Regions from separate parts of the Exiguobacterium sp. s28 genome, predicted to be linked through region 1. Evidence: predicted binding sites of a transcription regulator. Region 1 holds the regulator's gene; each other region holds the start of a gene.
The links. Region 1 encodes Rex, which represses fermentation and respiration genes when NADH is low (regulators of the CRP and FNR family bind a similar motif). Its sites were predicted from a motif close to TTGTGAAATATTTCACAA; they were not measured.

Region 1 (7,971 bases):
CCAAATCCGTTTGCCGTCCGTGTCCCAGACGGTCGCTTCCACACTATACGGAGCGCCCGCTGTCGACGGGGCATACATCGTTAAATCAAACGTGAACGGGATATGCCCTTCAGTACCTGGTTCGAGGACGACCGATAGAGGGATTGGGACTTCTTGAAGATCAGCCTCGCGGTTGAACTCATTCCCTTCGAGCGTGATGTCTTTGAAAGTCGTCAAAAAGTTAAGCGTCAACTCCTGCAGTCGCACGACATGTGAAGTGGTGTTCGACACACGTAACGTTCCATGGACGGTTTCGTTCGGGAGAAACGGTACGGTGTGAAAATAGACGGATGCATCCAGTTCGGAAAAGAACCATTTTTTAAAGCGATTACCCCATTTCGACATGACGGTCGCGCCCCTTTTCTCTAGTAAGTTACACTCCTTATCATGTTCCCGATTCCAATTCTCAAAAAACATTTAGAAAAAGGTTGCATTTTATAACTACTTCACTTATTATAGAGGATGTCGAAACAATTCAAACCATCGCGGGGTGGAGCAGTCTGGTAGCTCGTCGGGCTCATAACCCGAAGGTCGTCGGTTCAAATCCGGCCCCCGCAACCAATTTTTATTTAATTTCATATGTCGTCGCGGGGTGGAGCAGTCTGGTAGCTCGTCGGGCTCATAACCCGAAGGTCGTTGGTTCAAATCCAGCCCCCGCAACCAATTTTTTAAATGAGATAGCGAAACGATGACGTTTCGTGTTTTTTTTTGCGCAAAATTGAGTGTACAATGAGTACGTATCGCTAGAACCACTAAAGGAGAAACATCATGTATACATTGATTACCCATTCTGCGGCCGAAACGCAGGCGGTGGCAGAAAAACTCGCCACGCTCGTCAAAGCCGGAACGGTCATAACGTTGGACGGCGACCTCGGTGCCGGCAAGACGACGTTCACCCAAGGCTTTGGTAAAGGCCTCGGCGTCACGCGTAACGTCAACAGCCCGACGTTCACCATCATGAAACAATACCAAGGGCGCTTGCCGCTCTATCATATGGACGTCTATCGTCTCGAAGACACGGGGGACGATATTGGCCTCGAGGAATACATCAACGGTGATGGTGTCGCCATCGTCGAATGGTCGAACTTGATCGAGTCGTCACTTCCGACGGAACGGCTCGCCATCACAATCGAGCGAGTCGGGGACGAGGAACGTCAACTGACGTTCGCGCCCGTCGGCGACACGTACGATGCAATCGTGAAGGAGGTGCTCGCATGAAACAACTCATGATTGACACGTCGACGACACGTCTGTCTGTCGCCTTGAGTGAGCACGGACAGATTCAAGCCGAGGCGACAGTCATGGTCTCGAAAAATCATGCCGTCACGCTCATGCCGATGATCGAACAATTGATGAATGCGGTCAAATGGACACCGACCGAACTCGAACGCATCGTCGTGACGACAGGTCCGGGATCTTATACGGGTATCCGCATCGGTGTCACGACCGCGAAGACGCTCGCCTACACGCTTCAAATCCCGCTCGTCGGGGTCTCGGCGCTCCGTCTCATGGCGGCGGCCCCGAATACGGAGCTCCCCGTCGTCGCGCTCATCGACGCCCGTCGTGGCAATGCGTATATCGGTCACTATCAGCAGAACGAGGCCGTCACACCCGACCGTCATGCTTCGGTCGCTGCTTGGCTTGAAGCTACCATCACAGGACCATTCGTCGTCGTCGGTGATGTCGAGCCGTTCCGTGACGTACTCGCGTCTTACGACTATACCGAAGCACCGGCCGCGCATAGCTATGGCCGGGCGAGCGATCTCGTCGCGTTAGGTGACGTCACGGACGATGTTCATGCGTTTGAGCCCGAGTATCTTCGTCTCGCTGAGGCGGAAGCGAAATGGCTCGAGGGACAAAACAATGGCTGACATTAAAATCCGGCGCATGACATGGCTCGACGTCGAAGAAGTGACCAAAGTCGAGGAGGCCTCGTTCGCTATTCCGTGGACGAAAGAAGCGTTCATGAACGAGATGCTCCGCAATGACCAAGCGATCTATTTCGTCGCTGTGCATGAACGACGCGTGGTCGGCTTCGTCGGGGTTTGGCAAATCGTAGACGAGGGGCACATCACGAACATCGCCGTCTTACCGGAATATCGTGGGCAAGGCATCGGCAATCTTCTCCTGACGAAACTCGTTGAATTCGCCCGCTCGAAGTCACTCGCGGCGCTCACGCTCGAAGTGCGCGTCTCGAACATCGGCGCCCAAAAGTTGTATGAACAGTTCGGTTTTGAAAATGCCGGACGCCGGAAACGCTACTATCAAGACAATAATGAAGACGCCTATATTTACTGGGCGAAGTTAGGAAGTGAAACAGATGGACACATCGCTCATCCTCGCGATTGAGTCGAGCTGTGATGAGACGTCCGTCGCGCTCGTGCGTGACGGCAAGACGCTCTTGTCGAACGTCGTCTCGTCGCAAATTGAAAGTCATAAACGGTTTGGCGGAGTCGTCCCGGAGGTCGCCTCGCGCCATCACGTCGAACGGATCACGTACGTCATCGATGACGCCCTTAGTGAAGCCGGTGTGACGATGCAAGACGTCGATGCCGTCGCGGTCACGCAAGGGCCGGGTCTCGTCGGGGCACTCCTCGTCGGCATCAGTGCGGCCAAAGCGCTCGCGTTCGCCCACAGTAAACCACTCATCGGTGTCCATCATATCGCCGGACACATCTATGCGAACGAACTCGTCGAAGAGATGGAGTTCCCACTCGTCTGTCTCGTCGTCTCGGGCGGCCATACGGAGCTCGTCTATATGCCCGAGCACGGTATGTTCGAAGTCATTGGGGAGACACGTGACGATGCGGCCGGAGAAGCGTATGACAAAGTCGCACGGACGCTCAGCCTTCCTTACCCAGGTGGACCTGCCATCGACCGTCTCGCAGCCGATGGGGAAGACACTTACAAGTTCCCACGGGTTCGGCTTGAAGCGGGAAGTTTCGATTTCAGCTTCAGCGGGCTCAAGTCGTCGGTCATCAACGCCGTCCACAACGCTGAACAGCGCGGGGAGACGGTCATCCCTGAAAACTTGGCGGCCAGTTTCCAAGCGAGTGTCGTCGAAGTGCTCGTCGAGAAAGCGATTCGTGCCGTGAAAGAAAAAGGAGCGAAGCAATTGCTCGTCGCAGGTGGCGTCGCAGCCAACCGTGGACTCCGCGCTGCGCTCAAAGAAGCGACGGACCGCGAAGGCATCCGCCTCGTCATCCCACCACTTGATCTATGCGGAGACAACGCCGGTATGATTGGAGTCGCGGCACATCACGCGTATGTGCGCGGAAAGCGCGATACACTGGCGATGAATGCGGTTCCTGGGTTATCCTTAGAAGAGAGCATGACAGTCTAGGGGGAAATATACAGATGATGAAACGCATAATCATTGGAGGTCTCGTCGTACTGCTCGTCGTCGCGACGTTTTTGCAAGTACGGGAGATCATCCGCGCTTATAATATCGCCTATCAAGAAGAAATCGTTCCGGAAGCGACACGCGTCCGGTCGCTCACGGGAGCGGAATCGCTCGAAGGTATCGGCCGGGTCACGGGTGAGAACACGCTCGTCGAGACGTTGTATGGCTATAAGAGCCTAGACGACCAAGACATCGAAAGCGTCATCGTCGTCGACCGCAACCTCGGCGTTCAGCCGAAAGCGAGCGATGCGTATTATCAAATCGCACCGGGACGAGAAGCGACCGAAGAAGAGGCGGCGAAGTTCGAGGACATCGTCAACGAGTTTGACGAAGAGCAATTGTTCGCCCAAGTCATCTCGACGCATGAGGCAAAATATGTGACGAACGACGAAGAGGAGCTCACATTCTACAAAGTGTTCGTCCGTGACGTCGATACGAACGAGTACGTGTTCTTCATCACGGAAGACGGCATCAAGCTCGACTTCCACACGCGCGGGTTCCAACCGCTGCGTTATTTCTAAACGTAAAACAGGGAAGCTGACCTCCACAATGGAGAGCGGCTTCCCTGTTTTTATACTTCTGGATGATGTTTCTTTTGTTTATACCACATATTCACTCGGCTCACGACATAGACGATCAAGGCGAGCACCCACATGAGGAGCGTCGACTGATAGAAGTGCCCCCATACCGAGCCGGGCGTGTAAAAGCTGTGCACGGTCACATCGACCGGCCAGACGACAAGGCGGATAAAGAGCGTGCTCATGAGCAGACCGCTCAACAAGCTGATGACAATCCCGCTCCACGTCTGGATGATGAAGCCGATGACGACCGGCAGGAAATAAAACAGGAACGACGGGACGACGGTCGGTTCCCCACGAATCAGTTCGGATACGTACTCCGTCCCGGTCGGCACGATGTAGGCGAGACCAGTCAGGAAGGCGTGCATCCACTCGATTCGCATCGCACGGAATCGCATCATGAATGGAGCTCCTCCCATTCTGCATACAACGCCGTGATCGATTCTTTCGTCGCATCGGACTCGGTCGACAGTTCCTGTGCCCGGGCGAAGTCGTTGAAGACGTCCGGTTCACACAACAGCTGCTCGATTTCCTCGAGCCGGGCCTCGTGTTGCTCGATCGTGAGCTCAATCTCCTCGATTCGTTGTTTCATCCGGCGCTCCTCACGTTGCTGTTCCTTGTCGGCGCGCTGTTTTTTGACGATGACTTGTTTCGTCTCTTCACGAGCGAGTCGGGCCAGTTCTTCGAGTTCTTCTTTCTTCTCGACGTAGTACGAGTAATCACCGAGGTATTCGTCGATGCCGTTCGGCGTGATCTCTAAGACGCGCGTCGCGAGCCGGTCGATGAAGTAACGGTCGTGTGACACGAACAAGATCGTGCCCGGGTAGTCGACGAGGGCGTTCTCGAGGATCATCTTCGAGTCGAGGTCCAAGTGGTTCGTCGGCTCATCCAAGATGAGCAAGTTCGGTTGCTCGAGCTTCAACTTGGCGAGCGTCAAACGGGCCCGCTCTCCACCCGACAATTCGTGGACACGTTTCATGACGTCGTCACCGCTGAACAGGAACTGACCAAGCAGGCTGCGAACTTCTTGTTCGCGCATGAGCGGCCAGTCGTTCCAAATCTCGTCGATGACGCGGTTGGCGTCTGACAAGTTCTGTTGCTCCTGGTCGTAGTAGCCGATCTCGACGCCGGTGCCGTAGCGGATGTCACCGGTAAGGGCCGGCTGTTGTTTCGTCAACACTTTCAAGAGCGTCGATTTGCCGACCCCGTTCGGGCCGACGAGGGCGACCGATTCGCCGCGTTGCAGTTGGAAGCGGAGATTTTGGGCGATCGGTTCCTCATAGCCGATGGCGAGGTCGCTGCCGCTCAACACGTCGTTCCCGCTTTGGCGCTTAATCGAGAACGAGAGGACGGCACTACGCTCATCACCGTCCGGCGCTTCCATTCGATCGACTTTCTCGAGACGCTTGCGGACACTCTGGGCCCGCTTCGTCGTCGTCGCCCGGGCGATGTTGCGCTGGATGAAGTCCTGCATCTTGGCGATCTCTTCTTGCTGTGATTCGAACTGTTTCTTTTCTTGCTCATAGATCGCGGCCTTCTGCTCGAGATACTTCGTATAATTGCCGACGAAGCGACGGCTCCGGTGACGCGACAACTCATAGACGACCGAGACGACGCGGTCGAGGAAGTAGCGGTCGTGGGAGACGATGAGGACGGCGCCTTTATAGCCGCTCAAATACTTCTCGAGCCAACCGAGCGTCTCGATGTCCAAGTGGTTCGTCGGCTCATCCAGGATGAGCAGGTCTGGACTTTGGAGCAGCATCTTCGCGAGGGCGAGGCGGGTCCGTTGTCCACCGGAGAGCGTATCGATGCGGCGCTCGAAGTCGTCCGGATAAAAGCGCATTCCGTGAAGGACGGAGCGGATCGTCGCCTCGTATTGATAGCCGCCGCGGTCTTTGAACGTATGCTGTTCTTCATCGTAAGACGACAGCAGGCGCTCATAGGCGGCCGGGTCGTTCAAGATGCGCTCGCTGCCCATGTCTTGTTCCATGCGGCGGAGCGTTTTTTCCTGTTCAATTAAATCGGTGAAGACGGTGAGCATCTCGTTCCAAATCGTCTCGTTCGATTCAAGTCCTGAATCTTGGGCGAGATAGCCGATCGTCACGTCTTTCGGTTTCATGATATCGCCCGAGTCATAGTTGTATTCCCCGGCGATGACTTTGAGCAGTGTCGACTTGCCGGCGCCGTTCCGGCCGACGAGGGCGACGCGTTCGCCTTCTTGGATTTCGAGTTTGACGTTCTCTAAAATCGGCTCGACGCCGAATGATTTCGATAAGTTATTGACTTGCAGTAGGATCAAGTGAAAAAACCCCTTTCTCTCTATTTAGTATACTGTATTTTTTAGTCTTTTCAGGTATATTCGTTGAGTGGTTATGTGAATTCGTTTACAATCAAGGTGTATGAAATTAGATTCGTTTGAAACGCGTCGTAAAAAGGAGGCTCTTTCCGTTGAGTCAAAACGAACCAAAGATTCCGCAAGCGACAGCCAAACGGTTGCCACTATACTATCGGTTTATCCAAAGCCTGCATTCATCAGGAAAACAGCGTGTCTCTTCTGCTGAACTGAGTGAGGCGGTCAAGGTCGATTCGGCCACAATCCGTCGCGATTTCTCGTACTTCGGTGCGCTCGGTAAAAAGGGATATGGCTATAACGTACAGTATCTGTTAGACTTTTTCCGTAAGACACTGAATCAGGACGAGATTACGAACGTCGCCTTGGTCGGGGTTGGTCATCTCGGGACAGCTTTCGTCAACTATAACTTCCTTAAAAACAATAACACACATATCGTTGTCGGGTTCGACGCAGACGAGACAAAAGTCGGCACGACGATGTCCGGTGTCCCGATTCATCACGTCGATGAGATGGAACAGATCATGAAACAAAACAAGATTGACGTTGCCATTTTGACGGTGCCGTCTGCCTATGCACAGCCTGTCGCGGATGACTTGGTCCGCTTCGGCATCAAAGGCATCTTGAACTTTACACCGGCCAGGCTTACTGTGCCGGATACGGTCCGCGTCCATCATATCGACTTGTCGATCGAACTCCAGTCGCTCATTTACTTTATGCAACACTATCCATCTGCTGAGGGGGTCCATCAATAATGGAATTACTATTATCGTCACTCGTCGTCGGTATTCCAGGCGGAGCAAGTCTGTTTGTCATCGCGATTATCGCGCTCATCATCTTCGGGCCGAAGAAATTGCCTGAATTCGGACGCGCCGCCGGACAGACGCTCCGTGAGTTCAAAAACGCCACGAGTGGCATGATGAACGAGCATGACGAGAAAGACAAGAAAGAAATTGAGAAGAAAGAGCAGTAAGCGATGAGCCATCAACCTGATCAAGAACGGGCACTGTCCGACCACTTGACAGAGCTGCGGAGACGACTGATGCTGTCGGCATTTGTCGTCTTTGCCTTCTTTTTGATTGCTTTGCCGAGTGTCAAATATGTGCTCGCCTATCTCCAGGCCGACCTCGTCGAACGAGGCCTTGAATTGAACGCCTTTGGGGTCGCGGACCCGCTCATGATTTACTTGAATTTGGCGCTCGTCATCGGGCTCGTCGCGGCTGGTCCGTTTCTACTGTATCAACTGTGGGCGTTTGTCGCACCTGGTCTGCATCCGAACGAGCGGAAAGCGACGCTCGCTTATATTCCGATCATCTTTATCTTGTTCCTCGTCGGTTTGGCGTTTGCCTACTATTGGTTGTTCCCGCTCGTCCTCGATATCTCGACGGACCTCGGGCAAGACCTTGGTCTGACGCAAATCATCGGGGCGTCGAACTACTTCACGTTCTTGCTGCAACTGACCATCCCATTCGGACTGTTATTCCAGTTGCCGGTCGTGACGATGTTCTTGACGCGCATCGGTGTCGTGACGCCGTACTTCCTGTCATCGATTCGGAAGTATGCGTACTTCGCCTTGTTCGTCGTCGCGGCCTTCATCACGC
Region 2 (7,971 bases), on a different contig from region 1:
TTTTATCGCGGGCGCTACAACGATTTGAAAACAACGTTCCTGCATTGGGAAAAGAACTTGAACCATGCGTTCCGTACATATCGTGAGCAAGGGTTCATCGATATGGTCACGTGTACGGCGACGCACGGCTTCAACCCGCACTTGTTCACTGAGCAGGCGGCTCGCGCTGAAATCCGGACGGGACTGAACTGTTTCGAACGTCATTACGGGTTCCGTCCGACCGGCATTTGGTTACCGGAATGCGCCTACACACCAGGTGTCGACCGTATCCTTTATGAAGAAGGGATTCGCTATACGTTCGTCGATGAGCACGCCTTGCTCGAAGCTGATCCGACGCCGGAGAAAGGCATTGGCGCTCCGGTCTACTCGCCACATGGCGTCGCCTTGTTCCCGCGTGACCAAATCATCTCCGGAAAAATCTGGAGCTCGATGATCGGGTATCCGGGCCATCCGGACTATCGCGAGTTTTATCGTGACCTCGCCTACGATCGCGACTGGGAGTATATTGAAAAGTTCATGCATCCGGAAGGAATTCGCTTCGATACGGGCTTGAAGATGCACCGCATCACGGGCGACTCGGATGAGAAAGACTATTATGTCCGCGCCTGGGCCGAACATCAAATCGACAACCACGCCCTCGATTTCGCACAGACGCTCGAAGGGCATCTCGAGGCCCACGGTGGACAGATGTTCCCGCCGTTTCTCGTGACGGCACCGTTCGATGCTGAGCTGTTCGGACACTGGTGGTTTGAAGGACCCGAGTTCCTCGGGAAAGTCGCCGAACGGCTCGAAGAGTTTGGCATCGAGACAATCACGCCAGCTTTGTTCCTCGAGCGTCACTTCCAAGACCTCGAGACGGTCCACGTATCGATGAACACGTGGGGACGTAAAGGGTACGGCGACGTCTGGATCAACGAACGCAACGAATGGATGCTACGTCACTTACACATGATGGAGACGCAACTCGTCAAAGACGTGGCCGACTATCGTCACAAGTCGCCACTCGTCGACCGGACACTGATCCAACTCATTCGCCATTACGTACTCGCTGTGTCGAGTGACTGGGCGTTTATCCTCGACGGGCAGACTACGGCCCAATATGCGGCAGAACGGTTCCGCGAGCATACGCGATTGTTCGCCGAGCTCGAGACGGCACTTTATCAAGACAAGCTATCGGACGAGTTGCTCGCTGAACATTATCGCGCGTATCCGTTTCTTGACGATGTGGACATCGACATCGACACGTTCTTGTCGCCACACGACTATTATGTGACTACGGAGCGTGGCCAAGAGGACGAGGCAATCCTCGTCTTGACGCCTGAATATACAGGCAACGTCGTCGGGGACCTCGGTCGTCGCGTCATCGACGAGGTCGAGGCACGAGCAGCGGACGGGGAGACAGTGTACGTCTTGACACCGTTCAAAGAAGGGTTGCCGGAATATGAACGCCACAACCGTGTTCACGTGTACCGCGTTCGCCTGACGAGCCCGTTCTTGGAGCATGTGATGAACCAAGTTGCGGCTCAAAACGTGGCCTACGTCAAACTTGCACATGAGCTTGTCTCGAAAGTCACCTTCAAAGCGATCCATCAATTCGATTGGATGACGATTACAGCGGCACGTTCACTTGCGAAAGCACTACAAGTTCCGTTATACTCAACTATGTTGTCATTTGAAACGACTCGCAATCCGCATGGACACGGCGGACTGTTCGACGCAATCCATCGAATCGAGAGCAGCATCCTCGCTGAAGCCGATACGGTCTTTATTTGCGAACAACTGTCGACCGAGGAAGTCGGAATGCGCTATCCGATTGGCGATAACGTAAAAACCTGCCTGCCGCTCGATGCTTCGCCATACGGGCAGAAACGTTTGAAAAAGAACACGAAATAACCTTGCTTTTTCAAATAAAACTTGGTAGGATAATTGAGTATGCTTAGACTGTAAAGCAAAAGCACTTGATACAACATCAGTAAGATGGGAGTGAAAGAAATGCGCGTTAAAATCACACTAGCTTGCACAGAAACAGGCGATCGCACGTACATCACGAAGAAAAACAAACGTAACAACCCAGAGCGCCTCGAATTGCGCAAATACAACCCACGTCTCCGTCGTCACACGCTTTACCGCGAAGTGAAATAATGAGACTGGCCGTCACTCATGTGGCGGCCTTTTTTTTGAACAAGGGGGAATTGAAGTGATTGAAAAGAAACTACTCCGGCAAAATGTACATCGTCAAATCCGTGAACTCGACGACCGACCGGACCGGGACCGCGTCATCATACATACATTGACCGAACTGAAGGCGTGGCGAGAGGCGGATACGGTGGCCGTCACGCTCGCCCTCGATTTAGAGATTGATACGTTGCCACTCATTCGCTTAGCTTGGCAGGCAGGAAAATCGGTGTTCGTGCCGAAAGTTACAAAACAGGGACTTACGTTCCATGAAATTCATTCGTTCGAAGACCTTGAGTCGGGCGTCATGGGTATTTTAGAGCCGACGACGGTCGCGACGACGCGGACGATTGACGTCTGTATCGTGCCGGGACGTGTCTTTAACCGATCCGGGTATCGGATCGGCTGGGGTGGGGGGTATTACGACCGTTTTTTAGCGACGTATGAAGGTGTCACCATCTCGTTGGCCTATGACGTCCAACTGCTCGATGAAATCCCGGTCGAGCCACACGACATTCCTGTCGAATTTATCGTGACGGAAAGGGAAACGATTCTATGCTCGCCATCTTTCTCGTAACTTGTCTGGTAGCCTTCGCCGGCTATCGTCTGCGCTCACTGACCCGTTCTGGGGCTGTCTTGACGGTCGTGACGGGTACAGTCATTGGGTACGGATTTGGTTGGTTCGGGCTCTATTTGCTCGGTGTCTTCTTTTCGACGTCATCGCTCGCCTCGAAATACCGTTCCCGCGACAAAGAGCCTGTCGATGAAATCGTTGAAAAATCGGGACCTCGTGACTTCGTTCAAGTGCTCGCCAACGGTGGTATCGGTATGGCGACGGCGCTCGGTACGTTACTTACACCGAACGATGCCTGGTTATTCGCGTACATCGCTTCGATTGCGGCGGCGACGAGCGACACTTGGGGCTCCGAGTTCGGGGTGCTCGCCAAACAAAAACCGCGCTCCATTTTGACGTTCCGCGAAGTGGAACCGGGAACGAGTGGCGGGGTGTCTCCGTTCGGGACGTTCATGTCGGTCGCGGGGGCAACGGTCATTATCGTCGCTTCGTTGCCATTTATCGATATCAGCTTACGGTTCGCCGGCTTGTTGATTGCTCTCGGGTTGACCGGAAGCGTTGTCGACACTCTCCTTGGGGCGACGGTTCAACGCAAGTTTCGCTGTCGTGTATGCGGTAAGTTGACCGAGAAGAAAGTCCATCATCACGAGCCGACGACTTACGTTTCAGGCTGGCGCTTTCTCGGCAATGACGCCGTCAACTTTTTGGCGATCGCCTCGGCGGCGGCGATTAGTTTCCTCTTGCTGCGATGAGGGTAGTACAGTCAGTGAAGATGTTTCAAATGAATGTGAATATTGTCACAATATTGCCAAACTGAAAACGGTTTCCCTTGTAGTGAGTGTTTGTGAATGATGTTACAATCTTTATGTAACAGACAAAACAAAAACATGAAACAGATTGTTCGAAGGGTGGAGAATCAATATGGAAACATTAAATCATGCTAAAGTAACACGCGTCGCGCTCGTCGGGGCCGGAGCGGTCGGTGCCAGCTTTGCTTACCAATTGACGACAGCTAGTCTCTGTGAGGAACTTGTGATCATCGATATCAACAAATCGAAAGCTGAAGGGGAAGCAATGGACTTGAATCACGGTGTCTCGTTCGCCTCTTCACCGATGCGCGTCTGGGCAGGAGACTACACAGACTGTGGTGCAGCAGATATCGTCGTCATCACTGCCGGCGCACCGCAAAAACCAGGTGAAACACGTCTCGACCTCGTCGAAAAGAACGCCAAAATCATGAAGTCGATGATTGGGGACATCATGGCATCTGGTTTTGATGGCATCATCATCATCGCCTCAAACCCGGTCGACATCATGACCCACTTGGCTTGGAAATATTCAGGATTACCGAAGCATCGGGTGTTCGGTTCAGGAACGGTACTCGATACGTCACGTCTTCGCTACATGCTCGGTGATTACTTCAACGTCGATCCACGTAACTGCCACGCTTACATTATGGGCGAGCATGGCGACACAGAGTTCGCGGCATGGAGCAACGCCCGCATTTACGGAAAATCGGTCGAACAGTTGCTTGAAGAGAATGACGAGTACACATGGGAAGACCTCGAAGATATCTACGTCAACGTTCGTGACGCAGCCTACCATATCATCGAACGTAAAGGGGCGACGTACTACGCCATCGGTCTTGGTCTCCTTCGTCTTGTCAAAGCCGTGCTTCGCAACGAGAACACGTTATTGACGGTCGGCGCGCACTTGGACGGTGAGTACGGTTTGAACGACATCCACATCGGGGTACCAGCGATCATCAACCGTCAAGGTGTCCGTCAAGTCGTGGAAATCGAGTTATCAGAAGAAGAAAAACAAAAGATGCATCATTCGGCAGAAGTGCTCTTGAAAACGATGCAACCTGTCTTATAAAACCGAGCAATCCTTCGCTCATCACCGTAGCCGCCTAACGCCGCTACGGTTTTTTTGTCATCCGCTCTTCTCGACACGTTGCATAGAGGCTCTCTTTTGTCGCCAGCTATAATTTCCTTTAAAATAAAAGTATAGAAGGAGGTGACCATCGATGTCAGAGCCAGCTTGTTTTTGGGAAGACGTATATCGTGCGGTCGAATCGGGAGGGCGCATCGAGGGCATCTTAGAGCCGTCGCGGGCACTTTTATTGTTCGACACGAAAGCGGGGGACGTCTATCACCTCTACATACGGACGGACAAAGCCTGGGCGAACCATGTCGGCATGGACGTCGAGGCGGTCATGAACTCGTTTCGATTGGCCCGCATCGGTCGTGAGAAGTTACACGTCCACATTTACGGCGATCCGCTTGTCGATGAGGAGCGCCTATCGTCCCTCAAGTTCCCGATTGCGGCGAAAGTGAAGCTCGGCATGAGACCGTGTGGGCAAACAGAAGAGTCGTACCGACCACGGGCCGTCGCGCTCGATCAACAACGGAAGAACGAACTAAAGCAACGGTTCTCCTTCGGGAAACCACAATTCGTCTATGGACTCATGTTCGTGACGTTTCTTGTCATGTGGTTCGCCGAATCGATCGGGTCGACGCTCGACCCGAATACGCTCATCCGCTTCGGGGCGAAAGTGAATCCACTCATCGACGAAGGGGAATGGTGGCGCCTGGTCACACCGATGTTTCTCCATATCGGCTGGTTCCATTTCGCAATCAATATGTTCGCGCTTTGGTCGCTCGGTCCGCTCGTTGAACGGATGTACGGTTCGTCACGCTTCGTCACCATTTATTTGTTAGCCGGCGTCATCGCCACAGTCGCCTCTTACGCGTTCAGCGAAGCCATATCGGGCGGGGCATCGGGGGCGCTGTTCGGGCTCGTCGGGGCACTCCTCTATTTTGGCCTTCGAGACCGTTCCTTATTTATGAAGACGCTCGGTCCGCCGCTGTTTATTATGTTAGGATTAAACGTAGGACTCGCTTTCGTCCTTGGCGCTAGTTTGGACCATTCCGCACATGCGGGGGGGCTGGTCGGGGGCTTTTTGATGGCGGGAGTGGTCGGCTTGCCGGATGAGCATACGAAGAAGCGCCGCCTGTTGTTTGCGGTGATCGTACTCGTGGCATCTGGAGCGTTATTCTGGTTCGGCTATAATCGATGACAAAGGAGTAAGGATATGATTAATACGTTGAAGCAACTGGTTGAAATTCCGAGTCCGTCGGGCATGACGGATGAGGCGATCGGCTTCGTGGAGCAAGAACTCACGAATCTCGGCGTCGCCACGAAACGCTTGAATAAAGGAGCGCTCCTGGCGACGTTTGACGGGGAATCGGATCGGGCGCGCCTGTTGACGGCTCACATCGACACGCTCGGGGCGATGGTGAAAGAGATTTTGCCGAGTGGCCGTCTAAGGTTGACACAAGTCGGCGGCTACGCCTGGACCGCCATTGAAGGGGAGAACTGTTTGGTCCATGCGGAGGCGGGTGAACCCGTCGAAGGAACGATTCTTATCCATCAATCAAGCGTCCATGTGTATAAAGACACGAACAGTGCCGAACGGACGGCATCAAATATCGAGGTACGACTGGACGCTGACGTTCATTCGGCTGAAGACGTGCGTGCCCTAGGCATCGAGGTCGGGGACTTTGTCTCGTTCGATCCACGCTTTCGCCAGACGAACGCGGGCTATATCAAATCTCGACACCTCGACGATAAGGCGTCCGTCGCCATTTTGCTCGACTTGGCAAAAGACCTCGTCGGCGCCGACTTGCCACATCCGGTCCATTACTTGATCTCCAACTATGAAGAGGTCGGGTTCGGGGGCAACGCCGGGATACCAGAAGCGGTGACCGAATATATCGCCGTCGATATGGGAGCGCTCGGGGACGGCCAGCACTCGGACGAATATACGGTTTCAATCTGCGCGAAAGATTCATCAGGTCCGTACGATCTTGGATTACGCCGTCAGTTCACCGCGTTGTGCCGGGAACACGGTATCGCCCATAAAGTCGATATTTATCCGTATTATGGATCCGATGCCTCGGCAGCAATCAGTGCCGGCTACGATGTACGCCATGCACTCCTCGGACCAGGCATCGAGTCGAGCCATAGCTATGAGCGGACGCATACAAAATCGCTCGAAGCGACACGGGAACTGCTCTATCGTTATGTGCTCACGACGATGGGAGACGGACGATGAGAAATTTTTATGATGTCCAACAATTCTTGAAATCATTCGGGACGATCATTTATATCGGCGAACGCGATGCCGAGATTGGCCTCATGATGATGGAACTCGACGAGTTGCATGCCGGCGGGATGATTGAACAACGAGAGTATGACACGGCCAAGATCATTTTGACGCATGAATTGAAAAATTCAATAGATTGACAGAAAAACCCCTAGTGCAAAGGTTTGCACTAGGGGTTTAATAGTGTAAACTATGGGATGAAAGCGATTTAATCGAGATGAGGAGTGGAACAGATGAAGTGGTTATTAGGAATCGACATTGGTGGGACGACGGTGAAAATGGCCGTCTTAGATATGAACGGGATCATTTCTGACAAATGGGAGATCACGACGGACATTCGAGAAAACGGGGTACATATTCCGACTGATATCGCTGCTTCATTCGAGGCTTATCTAGAAAAATCGGGCAAAGCGAAAGAGGAGTTCGCCGGTGCGGGGATCGGGGCACCTGGATTCATCAACTTCTCCGAGGGTGTCGTCGAATACTCGCCGAACATCGGTTGGAAAAACTTTGCGCTCGTCAGCGAGTTTGAGAAAGCCGTGGGATTGCCGGCCGTCCTAGAGAACGACGCGAACGCCGCCGCACTCGGTGAGATGTGGAAAGGTGCCGGTGAAGGCGCGTCAGAACTCCTTGCCATTACACTCGGCACGGGCGTCGGTGGCGGTGTCATCACGAATGGAAACATCGTCCACGGGGCAGCAGGGATGGCTGGAGAGATTGGTCACATCACTGTTGAACGTGACGAGTCGAAAGCCGTCATGTGCGGTTGCGGACGCAAAGGTTGCATCGAGACGATCGCTTCGGCGACAGGTGTCGCCCGCTTGGCGCTCCAAAAACGAAAAAATCGGACGACGTCGTTGAACGAGTTGAAAGAAGTGACGGCACGTGACGTGTTTGAAGCGTTCAAGGCGAACGATCCCGTCGCCACAGAAGTCGTCGAAGAGATGACCGAATATCTCGGCCTAACGATCTCAAATATCGCCAACACGTTGAATCCAAAGATGATTGTCATCGGTGGAGGGGTCTCGAAAGCGCGTGAAGCGCTCCTTGA
Region 3 (7,971 bases), on a different contig from region 1:
AATTCGAGATCGAGGTCGACGTTCCGGAGACGCTCCTCGATTTGACCGTGCCGAAGATGATTTTGCAGCCGCTCGCCGAGAACTTCTTTAAGCATGGATTTGAGCGCGACGGTGCGACAGCAGCGAACCACTTCTCGGTCCGGATTCACCAAGCAGGGCCAGATCTCGTGATTCGATGTGAGAATAGCGGACGCGATATCTCGGACGAAGAGCTAGCGTTGTTAAAAGAACGGATTGAGAAGTCGACCCAACCTTTGAATGGGGCAGAAGGCACCGGTTTAAAGAACATTCGGGATCGACTCATGTTAAACTATAATCGGGAGGCTCAGTTTATGTTGGCTACACCAGAGACAGGCGGATTTCGTATTGTCATGCGTTTCCCGGCCGTAAAGGAGGCGGATGCGTCATGACGAAAGTATTGATCGTCGATGATGAGTCGCCGGTACGGGAAGCGGTGAAACTGCTCGGGGAGTGGGAACAGCTCGGCGTCACGAAAGTGATCGAGGCGCAGGACGGGGAAGAAGCGAAACGAATCATCGCCAAGGAACGGCCGGCACTGATTTTATCGGACCTGCAGATGCCTCGTTGTAACGGCATCGAGCTGATGGAATGGGTTCATAAGGAAGCTGAGGCGACCAAGCTAATCGTATTGACCGGTTATGACGAATATTCGTACATGCGGCGTGCGATTCAGCTCGGTAGTTTTGATTACTTGTTGAAGCCGATCGACCCGGACGTCTTGAATGAGACGCTTGCACGCGCTCTTGCTGACGTCACGCCTGATGAAGCGGATCCGATTCTACAGATTGGTGCGTTCATCGAGCGCCATTATGCGGAAGAACTCAGCTTACAAGGGATGAGCGAGCGCTTTTACTTGAGCCGCGAATACATATCGCGTCGCTTCAAACAACAGTACGGCGTCAACTTATCCGAATATTTGCTGTCGATCCGGATGCTCGAGGCGAAACGTCTCCTTGAGACGAGTAGACAACGTATTTATGAAGTCGCCCAAGCGGTCGGCTTTTCGGATGATAAATATTTCCGGAAAGTCTTTAAAAAACAGGTTGGCATCACCCCGAATGAATATCGGGAGCAGTGTCACCGACTATCTTGAAGGAGGAATTTAATCATGAGTGTACACATTGGGGCAGAACCAGGACAAATCGCAGAAACGGTATTGTTACCGGGAGATCCGCTTCGCGCGAAATATATCGCGGAAACGTTCCTTGAGGACGTCGAGTTATATAACGAGGTCCGCGGGATGTATGGCTTCACAGGAACATATAAAGGGAAACGCATTTCGGTTCAAGGGACAGGAATGGGCGTTCCATCGATGTCGATTTACGTGAACGAATTGATCATGTCATACGGCGCGAAAAACTTGATCCGTGTCGGTACGGCCGGTGGGATTCAAGAAGACGTTAAAGTACGTGACGTCGTCATCGCGATGAGCGCATCGAGTGAGATGGGTCAAAACCGTGTGCGCTTCAACGGGATGGACTATGCACCGACAGCGACGTTCGACCTCCTACATCGCGCTTATATGAACGCTGAAAAGGCCGGCATCCCGGTCAAAGTCGGTCAAATCTTCACAGCCGACCAATTCTATCAAGATGATTTCCACCATTTCAAGAAGTGGGCCGACTTCGGTTGCCTCGCCATCGAGATGGAGGCGGCAGGACTCTACACACTCGCTGCGAAACATAAAGTGAACGCGTTGACGATCCTTACGATCTCAGACCACTTGTTGACAGGAGAAGAGACGACATCCGAAGAACGTCAAACGACGTTTGACGAGATGATCCGTGTCGCACTCGATACAGCGGTCGAAGTCACGAACTGATGCAAATGCCCTACAAGCCACTGGTTTGTAGGGCATTTTTGTGTCCGTGCGCCTTCCCGTGTATACAAAGTGAAACCGGCAAGCTAGACTGAAGCTGAAACGAACAGTTCGAAAATCGGGCTGTACCAAGGAGTTGTGACTATGAACAAAGCATCTGCCTTTGTCATTTATAGTATCGTCTTTTTTGCTTTCTTTGATCTTTTTGCCCAGCTTCCAGTCATGAGCACGTTCGCGACATCGGTCGGTGCGACACCGTTCATCGCCGGACTCGTCATTGCCATTTATTCATTGTCGAACACGTTCGGCAACATTTTATCGGGGATCTGGACTGACCGGATCGGTCCGATCGTCATCTTATTCGTCGGTCTCGGGCTATCGAGCCTCAGTCTATTGTCATACCATCTCGTCGACACATCGACGACGCTTCTCATCGTCCGCATCGTGCACGGGTTTGTCGCCGGCTTGATCGTACCGGCCGCGTTCACGTTGTCTGCCAATTTGACCGCAGCGAACCGTCAAGGGAAGAAAGTGGCATTGACCGGCAGTTTTGTCGGGTTGGCGGCCATCATCGGGCCGGCGTTCAGTGGGATCATGGCGAGTCGAACGACCGTCCCCGTCGTTTTCACATACGTCGCGTTTTATGGGGCGATGGTCGCATTACTCGCACTCATCTTTTTACGTCCGTCGAAACTGTCGCTCGGAACATCGAGCCGTCAAGAGGAAGGGAAATCACGGCTTGAACGTGACGTCGTGAAGGCGTATATCGGTGCCTTCCTTTTAATGTTCTCGCAAGGTGCGATCGCGTTCTTGCTACCACTTTATGTACAGTCGCTCGGCTATGACTCCCGCTTGAGCGGGACACTGCTTAGTACGTTCGGAATCATGGCGGTGCTCGTATTTGTGTTACCGACGAACCGTTTGTTCGATCAAATCGAACCAGCGAAACTTGCGGCACTCGGTGTCGGCATTCTTGGTGTGAGCCAACTGTTGATCGGCCGTGCCGAGACATCTAGTCTCTTATACGGGGTGCTCGCCTTGTACGGTGTCGGTTTCGCGATCTTGTTCCCAGCCATCAACACGATGTTGATCAAAGCCACCAACCATGCCAACCGTGGCAAATCCTACGGATATTTTTATGCCTTCTTCTCGCTCGGGACGGTAACGGGCTCGGCTTTTTTAGGCTGGCTTTCCATCACGTTGACGCAAAAATTCACGGTGACCGGAGGCATCTTGCTCGCCGCCGGGTTGGTTCTCGTCTTGATGCAACAAGCGAAAAAGCGGAACGTGCCCGTGAGATAAGGCAGACCGAGAGTGTGCGGAGCGAAGGTTCAAAATGGTCGATGGCCAAGAGAAAATGATAAGATGAAGCTAGCGCTATCATCTAAGGGAGGCAGATTTATGCTCGCACCAATCGAACAGTTGACCATCGAAGAGCTCATCCGTAAACAACGTCGCTTCTATCGGACACAAGCGACCAAATCGCTCGCATTCCGTCTCAGTATGCTGACGTTTTTAAAAGAATCGATTAAACATCATGAGGCCGAAATTCTCCAAGCGTTGGAGCAGGATTTGAACAAATCGGAACTCGACGCGTTCACGACGGAGATTGGTTTCGTCTACGATGAGATTACACGGACGACTCGTGAGTTGAAACGTTGGATGCGCCCGAAGCGAGTCCGCGGTGCTTCGATTCATCTCGGGACGAAAAGTGAGGTCATGTATGAACCTTATGGCACGGTACTGATTATCGCTCCATGGAACTACCCGTTTCAATTGGCGATGGCACCGCTCATCGGAGCGATTGCCGCAGGGAACACGGCCGTCGTGAAGCCTTCGGAATTGACACCGAACGTCGCCCAAATAATCACAAAAGTGCTCGAACGGGCGTTCACTGACCGCTTCGTCGTCAGCGTCGAAGGAGATAAAGACGTGGCGACGGAACTGCTCGCAAAGAAGTGGGACCATATCTTCTTCACTGGGTCGACACCGGTCGGGAAAATTGTCATGGAGGCGGCGGCGAAACATTTGACGCCGGTCACGCTTGAGCTCGGCGGGAAATCGCCGGCCATCGTCCATGACGATGCCAATATCGAGATTGCGGCGAAACGGATCGCTTGGGGCAAATGGATGAACGCTGGGCAAACGTGCGTCGCTCCAGACTATGTCCTCGTCCATGAATCGAAACGAGAGGTATTCCTCGAAGCCATTAAACGTGAAGCGTTCACGATGTTCGGGAATGGCGTCGGGACGAAGCGGTTCACACGAATCGTCAATGAGACACATTTCGACCGTTTGACCGGATATTTGACGGAAGGCGACGTATTTTTCGGAGGTCAGACCGACCGAGATCAATTGAAGATCGCTCCGACTGTATTGACGGACATCGAAGAAGACGCAAACGTTATGAAGGATGAGATTTTTGGGCCGATTCTACCGGTACTCACGTATCGTCAACTCGATGAAGTGATTGATTTCGTTGCAGCGCGCCCACACCCGCTCGCGCTCTATTTGTTCACTGAGACGAAAGAGGTGGAACAGAAGGTGATGAAGCATCTCACGTTTGGCGGAGGTTGTGTCAATGATGTCCTTATGCATTTGACGAACCCGAACCTGCCGTTCGGTGGCGTCGGTGAGAGCGGAATGGGCTCGTATCATGGTCGCTACAGCTTTGAGACGTTCAGCCATGCCAAATCGATTTTACGCAATACGACGAAATTTGATTTGCCGGTTCGTTATCCGAACTTCAAGGGAGCCGAGAAGTTGATTCGACTCGTCTACCGATGATTGGATTAGACTGCAGAGAGCCTGCAGTCTTTTTTTGTGAACGAAAAAATAAGAAGATTGTTTGAAATGTCACATACTTTTATGAAAATGCCCATTGCCCTCCTGTATAATAAAACCATATATCACGCACGAGGCCAGATTAGGCATGAGACCAGTGGAGGGAGCAGACAACATGACTATGAAATGTGGGACGACCCAACCGAACAGCTTCGTCTTCTCAGAAGAGACGAAACAGCTCTTATTCGAGATGATGACGTTTCAAGAATATTCAAAAGCGAGTATCGTTTGTTGGGAAGGAGAAAAATGCAGTAAGTTCTTTTATTTGAAGAGCGGTACCGTCAAATTCACGAAACTGACGAAAAAAGGGAGTTCGCTCATCATGTTCATATACGGCGCTGACGACTTCTTTGGAGAGTTCGACATCGACGATGTATTCCCGAGCTCCTATAGTATCGAGACGACCGAGGACAGTGTCATCGGCTGGATTTCAAAACAAGAGATGGACGAGCTCGTGCGTCAAGACGCGCAGCTGGCTACGGAGGTGTTGCGTTGGACTTCGATGATGCGCAAACAGTCCGAGATGAAGTTACGTGACTTGTTGCTGTATGGGAAGCCAGGGGCGCTCGCCTCGACGTTGCTTCGCATGGCGGCAATGCACGGCGTAGAGGAGACAGAGGGGGTCACAGTTCCGAGACATCCGTCTGACGGCGAACTCGGACAATTGATCGGTGCACCTCGCGAAACGGTCAATCGAATGATGAACCAGTGGCGGAAAGAAGGCGTGTTAACGACGACTCCGACATCGATGGTGTTGCATGACATCGATTTCCTAAAAGAGCTATGTTACTGCGAAGGCTGTCCCGCCGGTATTTGTCGGCTTTGACTTGCCGTTCATAAGCATTGAAAAACGTGCGGCGTCACGACATGAGAACATGAACAGGTGATTGGACCGACTGATGTCGGAGCAATCGCCTTTTTGTATGCCTTTTTTCCAAATGTGAACTTTATGTGTGGAAACTACGCAAATTTGATGTGATTGTCACTTTTGAAGTGACAAATGTCACATATTAATCAGTGCCCCTTTTCATACAATGAAAGTGGAAATCAAAGGGAAAGGGGTCCTTCACGTGGAGAAAAACGATGGACAAGAACCGAACTTAAAAGGCACGTTCACATCGGTCATGATTGTCGCTGGTGTCATCATTGCCATGTGGTCGTCGGTCTTTTACTTATTTGTGACACGATAACGAGCAAGAGGAGGGAAGCACGATGCATATTCATAAACTTGAGAAGTATTGGTTAGTATTCGGCATTATTCTATTAGGCGTCTTTTTGACAGTGCTCGGTATCTCTGCGTTTGCGGCAGGGAATCAGCCGGCTTCGGACGCCGATTTGATCGACCCGGCAAAAGTGCATCAAACTGCACCGTTCGACAAACCAGGGCTTCATAAAATCGGTGACAACGAGTATGAGCTCGTCATGGTCGCCCAAGCGTTCACATTCACACCGGGCAATGTGGAAATCCCAAAAGGGGCGAAAGTCACGTTTCTCGTCACGTCACCGGACGTCGTCCACGGGTTCCAATTGACAGGGACACCGGTCAATATGATGGTCGTGCCAGGCCACATCAACTCGCTCACGTATACGTTCGAAGAAGCAGGCGAATTCTTGATTCTATGTAACGAATACTGTGGGACCGGACATCACATGATGTCGACAAAAATTAAGGTGGTGGACTAAATGAATGACGTAGCCTCAAAATTAAAACAGTGGGAAATGGAACGCGGCGTACCGGTACCAAGTATCGGTGTTAAAGAAGCGCGCCTCGCCTATGCCCATGTCGTCATTTCGGTCCTCGCCGTCCTGATCGGCGGTTTGGCAGGACTCATGCAGACGCTCATCCGAACGGGCGTCATCCCGGAAGTATTTGGTTATTATCAACTCTTGACCGCACACGGTATCATGCTCGGTCTCGTCTTCACGACAATGTTCATCATCGGTCTTCTTTACGCGCTCCTCGCTAAGTCGTTCGGACGTTTTGAGTCGTTCCCGACCCGGGTCGCATGGCTCGGATTTTGGATGATCATCGCCGGTGCCGTGCTCGTCACGATCATGGTGCTCGCCAATAAAGCGACCGTGTTGTATACGTTTTACGCGCCGCTCATGGCCGACCCGATCTTCTATATCGGCCTCGTCTTGTTTGTCGTCGGCACATGGTTGTCTGCGTTCGCCATGTTCCGGATGTATGCGGACTACAAACGGGAGAACCCAGGTATTCACCCGCCGCTTCCGGCGTATATGAGTGTCATGACGATGCTATTGTGGGTCATCGCGACGCTCGGTGTGGCCGGAACGATTCTGTTCCAGCTGCTACCGCTCTCGCTCGGATGGAAAGACACGGTCGGGATTGAGTTATCACGGACGTTGTTCTGGTACTTCGGTCACCCCCTCGTCTATTTCTGGCTCATGCCGGCCTATATCGTCTGGTATACGGTCGTGCCGAAAGTCATCGGGGGGAAAATCTTCTCGGATGCGCTCGCCCGGATGGCGTTCCTATTGTTCCTCTTGTTCTCGTTCCCGGTCGGTTTCCACCACCAGTTGACAGAGCCGGGGATTGAGCCGTTCTGGAAGTTCGTTCAAGTCATCTTGACGTTCCTCGTCGTCATCCCGTCGTTTATGACGGCGTTCTCGCTGTTTGCGACGTTCGAGCTTCGCGGTCGCGCACTCGGTGCCCGTGGGCTATTCGGTTGGGTCAAGAAAATGCCATATGGGGATGTCCGTTTCCTCGCGCCGTTCGTGGGCATGTTGTTCTTCATTCCAGCCGGAGCCGGCGGGATCATCAACGCATCGCACCAATTGAACGCGATGGTCCACAACACACTTTGGGTCACAGGTCACTTCCATATCACAGTCGGGACGGCCGTCGCCTTGACGTTCTTCGGAACGGCATATTGGCTCGTACCGGTATTGCGCGGTCGTACACTCACGAAAAAGATGAACCGACTCGGATTGATTCAAACGGGAACGTGGGCGTTTGGGATGTCAATCATGTCTTACGCAATGCACATCTCAGGACTCCAAGGTAACCCGCGTCGGACCGGACCGGCAACGTACTTCTCGGATGCGCTTACGCGCGAATGGATTCCATACCACATCGCCATGGCGATTGGCGGGACGATCCTCTTGATCTCGGTCCTCATCTTCGTTTACTCAATGTTCAACTTGTCGTTCCTCGCGCCGAAAGGGGAGGAAGAATTCCCGCTCGCTGAGACGGAAGAGGCAGCGATGGAGACGCCTCGTTTCTTTGAAAACTGGAAACTATGGATCACCGTCACGTTCGTCTT
Region 4 (7,971 bases), on a different contig from region 1:
GCGGTCGATGAAGACGTTCTTGCGTCTGCGCCATCAATTGATCCCGTACATCTATACGATGAACTGGCGGAACCACGCGGGTGCCTTGCCGCTCATCTTACCAATGTATTATGAACATCCGGACGAGGACGCGGCGTATGAAGTACCGAACGAATACTACTTCGGCAGTGAACTCATCATCTCTCCGATCGTCGAGCCGATGAATAAACAGCTCCACGTCGCAGCGACGAACGTCTGGTTACCAAAAGGTGACTGGTTCGATTTCTTTACCGGTCATCGCTATGCGGGAGAGAAGTCGGTTCGGGTGTTCCGGGGACTTGACGAACAAGCAGTGTTCGCGAAAGCAGGGGCAATCATCCCGATGGCACGGCATTACTCGGGCCGTAACGATACGGATAACCCGGGCGAATTGGAAGTTCTTGTCTTCCCGGGCGCGTCGAATACGTTCACGCTCTATGAAGACAACGGGTCGGACCGTGACTATGAGACGGGTGCTTACGCTGAGACGACGTTCACGCTTGATTGGGAGGAACGGAAGCTCCACATTCACGTTACAGGTGACCGGACCGTCTTGCCGTCTGACCGTAACGTCACGTTACTCCTCCGAGGCGTGACCGGTTCTGGTGAATACAATCGAGAGACCCAGACACTGCGCCTCGAACTCGGTCCGATTGATGAAGAGATGACGGTGTCTCTCCCGGTCGAATTGACGGCGAACGATCACCGGCTCGATCGTTTGTATCGTTTCTTGGACCGCGCCGAGATTTCTTATGATTTAAAAGACAAGTTGTATCGATCGGCGGCAGCGAAGACGCGGCTCGAGGCATGGCTGTTCGATTTGCACGCGCTTGAACTCGACCGTGACCTGCAAGATGCGATCATGGAGTTGATGCTCGATTGAATAACGTGCTGTGACGAAGAGGGTGAAAGCCCCTCTTTTTTTTTTGTCAGAAAATCGTTGGATTTTGTAAGCGTTTTCAAATTGAATCCAACTATACTAAAAGGAGAGGCAAGATAGATTGGAGGGTTCAACATGAAACCGAAATGGACCGTAGACGACTTGCGGCAACTCGATGTATTCACCAAATGTACCGCCCGTGAGCTCGAGGCACTGTTGCCCCATGTCTATTGTCGAACGTACCGGAAAGGACAGCTCTTATTCATGGAAGGCGATCCTCGGGAGCGCGTCTACTTTTTAATCAGCGGTTACGTGAAGCTCGAGCGCAACAACGAGACGGCGACCCATCAATATACGGACTACTTGAAACCGAAGCAACTGTTCCCGTATCGTGGCTTGATGACGGAACCGTATTATCAACATTCGGCGGAGGCGTTGACCGATATCGAGGTCATCTATATGCCGACGGACCGATTCGAACAACTCGTCTCTCGGAACGCGTCGATGTTACTCCATATCGTCGGACAGATGAATCGGATTCTCGACTTGCACGAACGACGGGTGCAGGATATCATCACTCCGAGTGCGACCGAACGCGTGCTCAACACGATCCATTACTTGATTGAAGACCTCGGGGAACCGGAAGCAGAGGGGGTTCGCGTCCGGTGTCCGTTCACGACGATTGAAATCTCACGCTTATCCGGTACGTCACGGGAGACCGTGTCGAACATCTTATCGCGCTTACGAAAAGAAGAGGTGCTTCACTTCGATGCGCGTGAATTGATGATTGGCCATCCCGAATACTTTGAACAGACGACGGTATGACGCCACGTGATATACGCGGCGTCTTTTGCATGTCTGGCTAAGCGAAGCGTTCGCCATGGTCGTGTGCATCAGTTATAATTAGTGAGAATCCTCACAAAGAAAAGTTTTGGATAGTATAGAAAGGATGAACGCAGTGAAACGACTGCAAGCTCTCGCTTTAGCTGAAAAACGCCATATCGTCGGACTCGTCATCGCCGCGGTGATGATCGGATTGTCGATTTTGGCGCAGGCGTATTTAATCGTCGATATCGTCGACCAGGTCTTTTTTAAAAATGCATCGTTTGAAAGCATCATCCCGGCGCTCGGCTGGCTCATTCTCGCCCTCGTCACGCGTGCTTTGTTCGGCTACATGTCAGGACGAATCGGAGCTAGTCTAGCGGAGAAAGCGAAACGGACACTCCGGTTTCAGTTGCTTGACCGTTATACATCGAATCCGATCGAGACATCTTTGTCCGGCCAGTCCGGAAAGAAAGTCAGCGTCTTCATGGACGCGGTCGATGAAGTCGACGCCTACTTCAGCCAATATTGGCCGCAAGTCATTCAAACGTCGATCATTCCGCTGCTCATTCTCGTCGTCGTCTTCAGCCAACATTGGATCTCGGGCGTCATCATGATGGTGACGGCGCCGTTCATCCCAATCTTTTTCATTATCATCGGGATTGCGACGCAGAAAAAATCCGAACAACAGATGGAGAAGATGAACCAGTTCTCCGGAAAGTTCTTGGACGTGTTGCAAGGATTGACGACATTGAAACTATACGGTCGGACCGAGCGTGAGGCGCAAGCGATTGAAAAGAGCAGTCTCGACTTCCGCGACGCGACGATGGTCGTCTTGAAGACGGCGTTCTTATCGGGTCTCATGCTCGAGTTCATCTCGATGCTCAGCACAGGGGTCGTGGCGCTCGAAGTGGCGCTGCAAATGGTCGTCTGGCAGAACTTGACGTTCTTCTCCGGCTTTTTGATTCTCGTCTTGGCTCCGGAATACTATTTGGCCATTAAAGACCTCGGCGGTGCGTTCCATACCGGACGCGGCAGCATGGGGGCGGCCGATCGTATTTTCGAGGCGCTCGACGCACCGGATGAACGTCTGCAGTGGGGCGACCGGACGTTGACGAGCCGGACACCCGACCTCGAGCTCGACGAAGCATCATTCGCCTATGAAGGGGGGCGTTTCACGCTCCAGCCTTTAAGCGGCATGATTCCTGCCGGTTCCCACATGGCGCTCGTCGGGGCGAGCGGGTCCGGGAAGACAACCGTCTTGAACGTGTTATCGGGGCTCGTCAAACCTGACAGCGGACGTGTCCTCGTGGACGGTGAACCGCTCGAGACGTACACCGATACGTCATGGTATGACACGATTGGCTATATCTCACAAAATCCGTATTTGTTCGCCGGCACCGTCGCCGATAATATCGCCCTCGGTGAGGCGGCGGACGAAGCGAGCATCCTCGAGGCGGCGACGGCAGCCGGACTGAACGATGTCATCGCTCAGTTGCCGAACGGTCTTCATACCGAACTCGGTGAAGGGGGTTACGGCTTATCCGGAGGTGAACGGCAGCGGCTCGCCTTGGCCCGGGCCTTCTTGAAACGTCCCGGCATCATCTTGTTCGATGAACCGACGACCGGACTTGATTTAGTGACCGAACAAATCGTTCGGCGCTCAATCGATGAGTTGTCACGTGAGTCAACGCTCGTCACGGTCGCGCATCGTCTGCATACGATCAAACAAGCCGATGCGATTTGGTTCATGGACGAAGGGCGTCTCGTCGCCCAAGGCACACATGACGAACTGCTCAGCGTTCCGCAATACGCTGACTTATTCACGCTACAGAAAGGGGTGAGAGGATGAATTCCCTTTGGACGATCACGAAATGGATGATGCGAGAGAAAAAGGATATCATCCTCTCGATCTTCTTTGGTTATGTCGCTGGCATCGCAGCCGTCGCTTTGTTCGCGGCGAGCGGATACCTCGTCTCACGGGCTGGGCTCGTGCCGCCGCTGTATGCGCTCATGGTGCCCGTCGTTTTGATTAAACTGTTCGGTGTGATTCGGGCGAGTGCTCGCTATCAGGAGCGTCTCGCCTCGCACCGGGCGACGTTCACGATTTTGAGCGAACTCCGGGTCCGATTTTATCGTCAACTCGAGCCGCTCGTCCCGAGCATCTTTGCCAAATATCGGAGTGGGGACTTGCTCGCTCGCGTCGTTGGTGACGTCGAGAGCTTGCAGAACTATTTTTTACGGGTGTTCTACCCGCCGATTATCTTGGTACTCGTCTTCTTGAGCACGATTTTCTTCGTCACATACTTCTCGGTCTGGGTCAGCGTTTGGATCTTGTTCGGCGTCTTCGTGACCGGTTTTTTGATCCCGGCCTTCTTCGCCCGTGTCCGTGCCAAGCATGACCGGCAACTCCGTACCTTGCGAGGAGACCTGTCGAGTGGGATGACGGAGATGATGTACGGCTATCGCGACCTGTTGTTGCACCATCGGCTTGGTCAAACGCGCAACGAACTGCTTGAACAGAGCGACCGCTACGCCGATGCCCAAAAACGAGATGTGACGAACCAGTTCTTCAACTCCTCGCTCGTCGTGGCGGCGTCCTTACTCGTCTCATGGGGTGTTTTGGCCATCGGGGCCTATCTTGTCGTCGACGGGGAATTAAATGGCCTCTTCTTGGCCATGCTCATCATGATGTCGCTCACTGCGTTTGAGAACGCGACACCGATGGCAGTCTTCCCAGGTCACTATGCCGACAGCAAGCAAGCGGCCGATCGACTGCTCGAAGTGGTCGAGCCGAGTGAAGCGATTGTCGTTGCCGAGTCGGCCCGTACCGACGTAGCGCTCGAGACAGCACCTGACGTATCGTTCGAACGCGTGAGCTATCGCTACCCGGACACGTTCCGTGACGTGCTGAGCGGCGTCGACGTGACGTTACGAGGCGGTTCAAAGACCGTTATCGTCGGACCGAGCGGCTCAGGAAAATCGACACTACTTCAACTGTTGCTCGCTTTTGTCAGACCTGAGTCTGGTGAGATCCGATTGAATGGACAGCGGTTGGACGATGTGACCCAAGCATCGGTCTGGCGTGAAGCCAGCGTCGTCCTTCAAGAGAACCACTTCTTCTTCGGGACGGTGCGAGAGAACTTGGAGCTCGCCGGTAATTTCTCGGACGCTGAGATGGAAGCGGCGCTCGCGAGTGTCCGCCTCGGTTTCTCGCTCGACGAGCCCGTCCTTGAGAAAGGGGCGAACTTATCGGGCGGCGAGCGGCAACGTCTTGCCATCGCCCGAGCCTTGTTGAAGAATGGATTGCTCTGGATACTTGACGAAGCGACATCGGCGCTCGATGCGCGGACCGAGGCGGACGTATTCGCCGAGATTTTGCGTCAAGCCGATGAAGCGACGCTCGTCATGGTCAGCCATCGTCTGACTGGGCTCGAACGTTTCGATCACATCATCGTCATGGAGTCCGGACGCATCGTCGAGACCGGATCGTATGATGAACTGATGCAGGCACACGGTGTGTTTTATGGATTGAAACAAATCGAACAAGATATCTTTGCATGAAAAAACGAGCGGCTCCGTCGGAGAGCCGCTCGTTTTTTTGGATGGCAAATTTGGGTGCAACAAATGGGGGTTGTCGCATTGCTTTCAAAAAGAGTGTCGTGGAGGGGAATCCACGTGACGTATTGGTTTGGGGAACGTTTACGTCAAGCTTTGGGAGCTACAACTAAAGTATAAGTGATAACGATTCTCATTGTCAATTAGTAAATTGTACAAAAAAACCGCAAACCAAACTGTTTGCGGATCGTTGTCAGCTCGACGGTACGCCCTTACGAAGCGTGAAGCGAAGTAAGCTGAACAAGTAACGAGTATAGAAGAGCGCGAACGCATAAAATACCGCGATGGCAGAAGCACCGAGTTCAACACCTGGAATGTTCATCAAGAACTCGAGGATGAGAATCGACAGCAAGAAAATATAAAGACCTGCATCAAGATAGAGCGGCATCAATTTTCCGCGTTGGTGCCAGAACGTCCGGACGAGCGGTGCGACGATCATCCCGATGATGCGTTCCGCGAACCCGATGCTGAGCACGGCAATCATGAAGGCGGCGACCGTCTCGAACGATACGAGTTCTGAGAAGGCGAACATGGAGATGAGTAGGAGCGGACCGATAAAAATCATCATCGAGAGGGACGTGCGTAAAAAGATAAACAAGTTCCGTTTCATCGTATCGACTCCCCCGAAGAGCGACTGCCGGAACGTCTTGCCACGTTGATAGTCGAGGATGAACGATCCCACAAACATCAAACCGAATAGTGATAACAATACTGTCATGAAATGTGTTTCCCCTTTTTCTGTCCAAATCTATGATCACTGTAAGGATAGTCGAATCAAAGTCTAGCCTAGTGTACCGATTCACTAGTTGAAAGTAAAGCGGGAAAACTGCGGAAAATCGCAATCTTTTGCGAACATGAGGCGCTTTACGACGCCAGAATGAATCGATTTCGTCCCGATTCCTTTGCGTGGTATAACGCTTCGTCGGCATGTTTCAACACGCTGTCGACTTCGATGTCGTTCGAATGGCAGGCCCCGAGCGAAACGGTGATATGAAGCGTCCCCGCACTCGTCTCGAACGGGAACGTCGAGACTTTTTCTCGTATAGATTCAGCGAGGTGAGTCACTTCATCTCGATTGGCGTTCGGCATGATGATTAAAAATTCTTCTCCGCCGAAGCGGCCGACGAGATGACGCTCTTCACTCTCGGCGACGAGCAACATGCCGAGCTCCCGTAAGACGTCGTCCCCGACGTCATGACCGTACGTGTCGTTCACGCGCTTGAAGTGGTCGATGTCGACGAGGATCAAGGCGTATTCTTTGGCTTCGACGTTCAAGTTGGCCATCGCCTCGTTCAATAGACGCCGGTTGGCGATGCCGGTCAACGCGTCGGTCCGGGCGAGTTGTTGCTGATGTTGGACGTTCTCGAAATGACGACGCAACTCTTGGAGCAAACGATACGCGGCACAGGCGCCGCCGTACGCCATGACGACGTAGGCGAGAATGACAGGATAGAACAGTTCGAGCGGCAACGCATAATAGATGGCCGCACCGAAGACGGTGACACTGATCGTCGTGAAGACGAGTAACGTGTTGCGAGTGTTATCGAGTTTTAGCCGCAATAGACTGATGGGAAGGACGAGTCCAATCATCGTCAAGACCGCCAAATAAAAGCCGATATACGCCCCGTCGGTCACCATGAAAAATCGGGCGGTCAGAAAGATGACGGCAGCGACAACCCCGCTGACCCACCCGCCGAACAAGACGGCAAGCGAGATGGGGATGGAGCGCAAGTCGATCAAAATCCCTTCGAGCGGCAGTGCGTTTGCGAGTAAAATCAAGGCGACGATCCCTGTCTGGACGCCAAGCAGGATTCGACCTTTCAACGGTGATTTCGGTGTCAGACGCGGACGATTGCGGAACGGAAGAAATGAGATCGTGAAGAGGGTGAATAGGATACACAAGTTCAGAAAAAACGAGTTGATGATGGTTAGCATGGCTGCATCCCCTTGCGTGAAATGGAAATAATTAGTTTCAGTTTAGCATATTCAAACAGCGTTGACTGCTTATGGAGGAGTGCAATGTGTTCACCAGTCGCGCCAATCTTCCGTCACGTCCTCGTCAGTCTCATAACCGGCTAGAATTGCCCCGGCTTGAATGAAATCGTACAGTTCCTCACGCTCAACCGTCTCGATGAAATGGTCGTGCTCGGCATCGAGCTCGTTCAAGCGCAACACGACGTCGCGGACCGCTGCCAAGACGCTTGCTTCCGTTCCGTCTGCATGTGTCAATGCGGTCACGTACCGTCGGAGCGCGGCGTCAACGGCAAAGATGATCTCGACGGTATACACGTCATCGCCTTCATTCATCCGGTCTTCCCACATCAGTGTCGGGCGATTGGCCCATAACCGTTCAACCTCCATACTAAGTGCCTCCTTCGAAATGAAACATCATCTTCCTCTCTATCATAGCAAACAAATTTGGTATGATAGAAAGAAAGGGGGACTGTCCGTGCGGTATTGGGATCATTTTAAGCGAGCGTTTATTCCGATCGCGCTCATCTTGATCGGGTTGGCCATCTTTTATACATTATCGGCTCGAGGGAATATGGCGTTGACCGTGCTCGGGGCGCTTATCGTCGGCGTCATCTTATTTTTAGTGATGCGGCACATGAATCAGGTCGAAGAAGACTAAG

Region 2: the regulator Rex is predicted to act here: its motif matches at 3,535-3,552, upstream of KNP78_RS00650 (L-lactate dehydrogenase).
Region 3: the regulator Rex is predicted to act here: its motif matches at 5,676-5,693, upstream of KNP78_RS09255 (cytochrome c oxidase subunit 2A).
Region 4: the regulator Rex is predicted to act here: its motif matches at 1,803-1,820, upstream of cydD (thiol reductant ABC exporter subunit CydD).

The regions. Positions count from the first base shown of each region.
Region 1 is NZ_JACSLL010000011.1:3,853-11,823, forward strand. Features, by position in the region: gene KNP78_RS11335 (sporulation protein) at 1-384, opposite strand, end outside; tRNA gene KNP78_RS11340 (tRNA-Met) at 524-600, shown strand; tRNA gene KNP78_RS11345 (tRNA-Met) at 626-702, shown strand; gene tsaE (tRNA (adenosine(37)-N6)-threonylcarbamoyltransferase complex ATPase subunit type 1 TsaE) at 808-1,257, shown strand; gene tsaB (tRNA (adenosine(37)-N6)-threonylcarbamoyltransferase complex dimerization subunit type 1 TsaB) at 1,254-1,910, shown strand; gene rimI (ribosomal protein S18-alanine N-acetyltransferase) at 1,903-2,388, shown strand; gene tsaD (tRNA (adenosine(37)-N6)-threonylcarbamoyltransferase complex transferase subunit TsaD) at 2,360-3,382, shown strand; gene KNP78_RS11370 (hypothetical protein) at 3,397-3,963, shown strand; gene KNP78_RS11375 (hypothetical protein) at 4,014-4,421, opposite strand; gene KNP78_RS11380 (ABC-F family ATP-binding cassette domain-containing protein) at 4,418-6,319, opposite strand; gene KNP78_RS11385 (redox-sensing transcriptional repressor Rex) at 6,469-7,125, shown strand; gene KNP78_RS11390 (twin-arginine translocase TatA/TatE family subunit) at 7,125-7,343, shown strand; gene tatC (twin-arginine translocase subunit TatC) at 7,347-7,971, shown strand, end outside.
Region 2 is NZ_JACSLL010000001.1:111,150-119,120, reverse strand. Features, by position in the region: gene KNP78_RS00670 (1,4-alpha-glucan branching protein domain-containing protein) at 1-1,893, shown strand, start outside; gene rpmG (50S ribosomal protein L33) at 1,978-2,142, shown strand; gene KNP78_RS00660 (5-formyltetrahydrofolate cyclo-ligase) at 2,198-2,752, shown strand; gene KNP78_RS00655 (DUF92 domain-containing protein) at 2,731-3,501, shown strand; gene KNP78_RS00650 (L-lactate dehydrogenase) at 3,671-4,627, shown strand; gene KNP78_RS00645 (rhomboid family intramembrane serine protease) at 4,779-5,831, shown strand; gene KNP78_RS00640 (M42 family metallopeptidase) at 5,847-6,869, shown strand; gene KNP78_RS00635 (YqgQ family protein) at 6,866-7,060, shown strand; gene KNP78_RS00630 (ROK family glucokinase) at 7,154-7,971, shown strand, end outside.
Region 3 is NZ_JACSLL010000007.1:86,014-93,984, forward strand. Features, by position in the region: gene KNP78_RS09225 (sensor histidine kinase) at 1-410, shown strand, start outside; gene KNP78_RS09230 (response regulator transcription factor) at 407-1,114, shown strand; gene deoD (purine-nucleoside phosphorylase) at 1,130-1,843, shown strand; gene KNP78_RS09240 (MFS transporter) at 1,985-3,142, shown strand; gene KNP78_RS09245 (aldehyde dehydrogenase) at 3,242-4,627, shown strand; gene KNP78_RS09250 (Crp/Fnr family transcriptional regulator) at 4,800-5,510, shown strand; gene KNP78_RS09255 (cytochrome c oxidase subunit 2A) at 5,755-5,874, shown strand; gene KNP78_RS09260 (cytochrome c oxidase subunit II) at 5,897-6,367, shown strand; gene KNP78_RS09265 (b(o/a)3-type cytochrome-c oxidase subunit 1) at 6,368-7,971, shown strand, end outside.
Region 4 is NZ_JACSLL010000003.1:171,378-179,348, reverse strand. Features, by position in the region: gene KNP78_RS05320 (glycoside hydrolase family 31 protein) at 1-901, shown strand, start outside; gene KNP78_RS05315 (Crp/Fnr family transcriptional regulator) at 1,034-1,723, shown strand; gene cydD (thiol reductant ABC exporter subunit CydD) at 1,848-3,572, shown strand; gene cydC (thiol reductant ABC exporter subunit CydC) at 3,569-5,284, shown strand; gene KNP78_RS05300 (hypothetical protein) at 5,532-6,056, opposite strand; gene KNP78_RS05295 (GGDEF domain-containing protein) at 6,203-7,273, opposite strand; gene KNP78_RS05290 (hypothetical protein) at 7,364-7,699, opposite strand; gene KNP78_RS05285 (hypothetical protein) at 7,788-7,970, shown strand.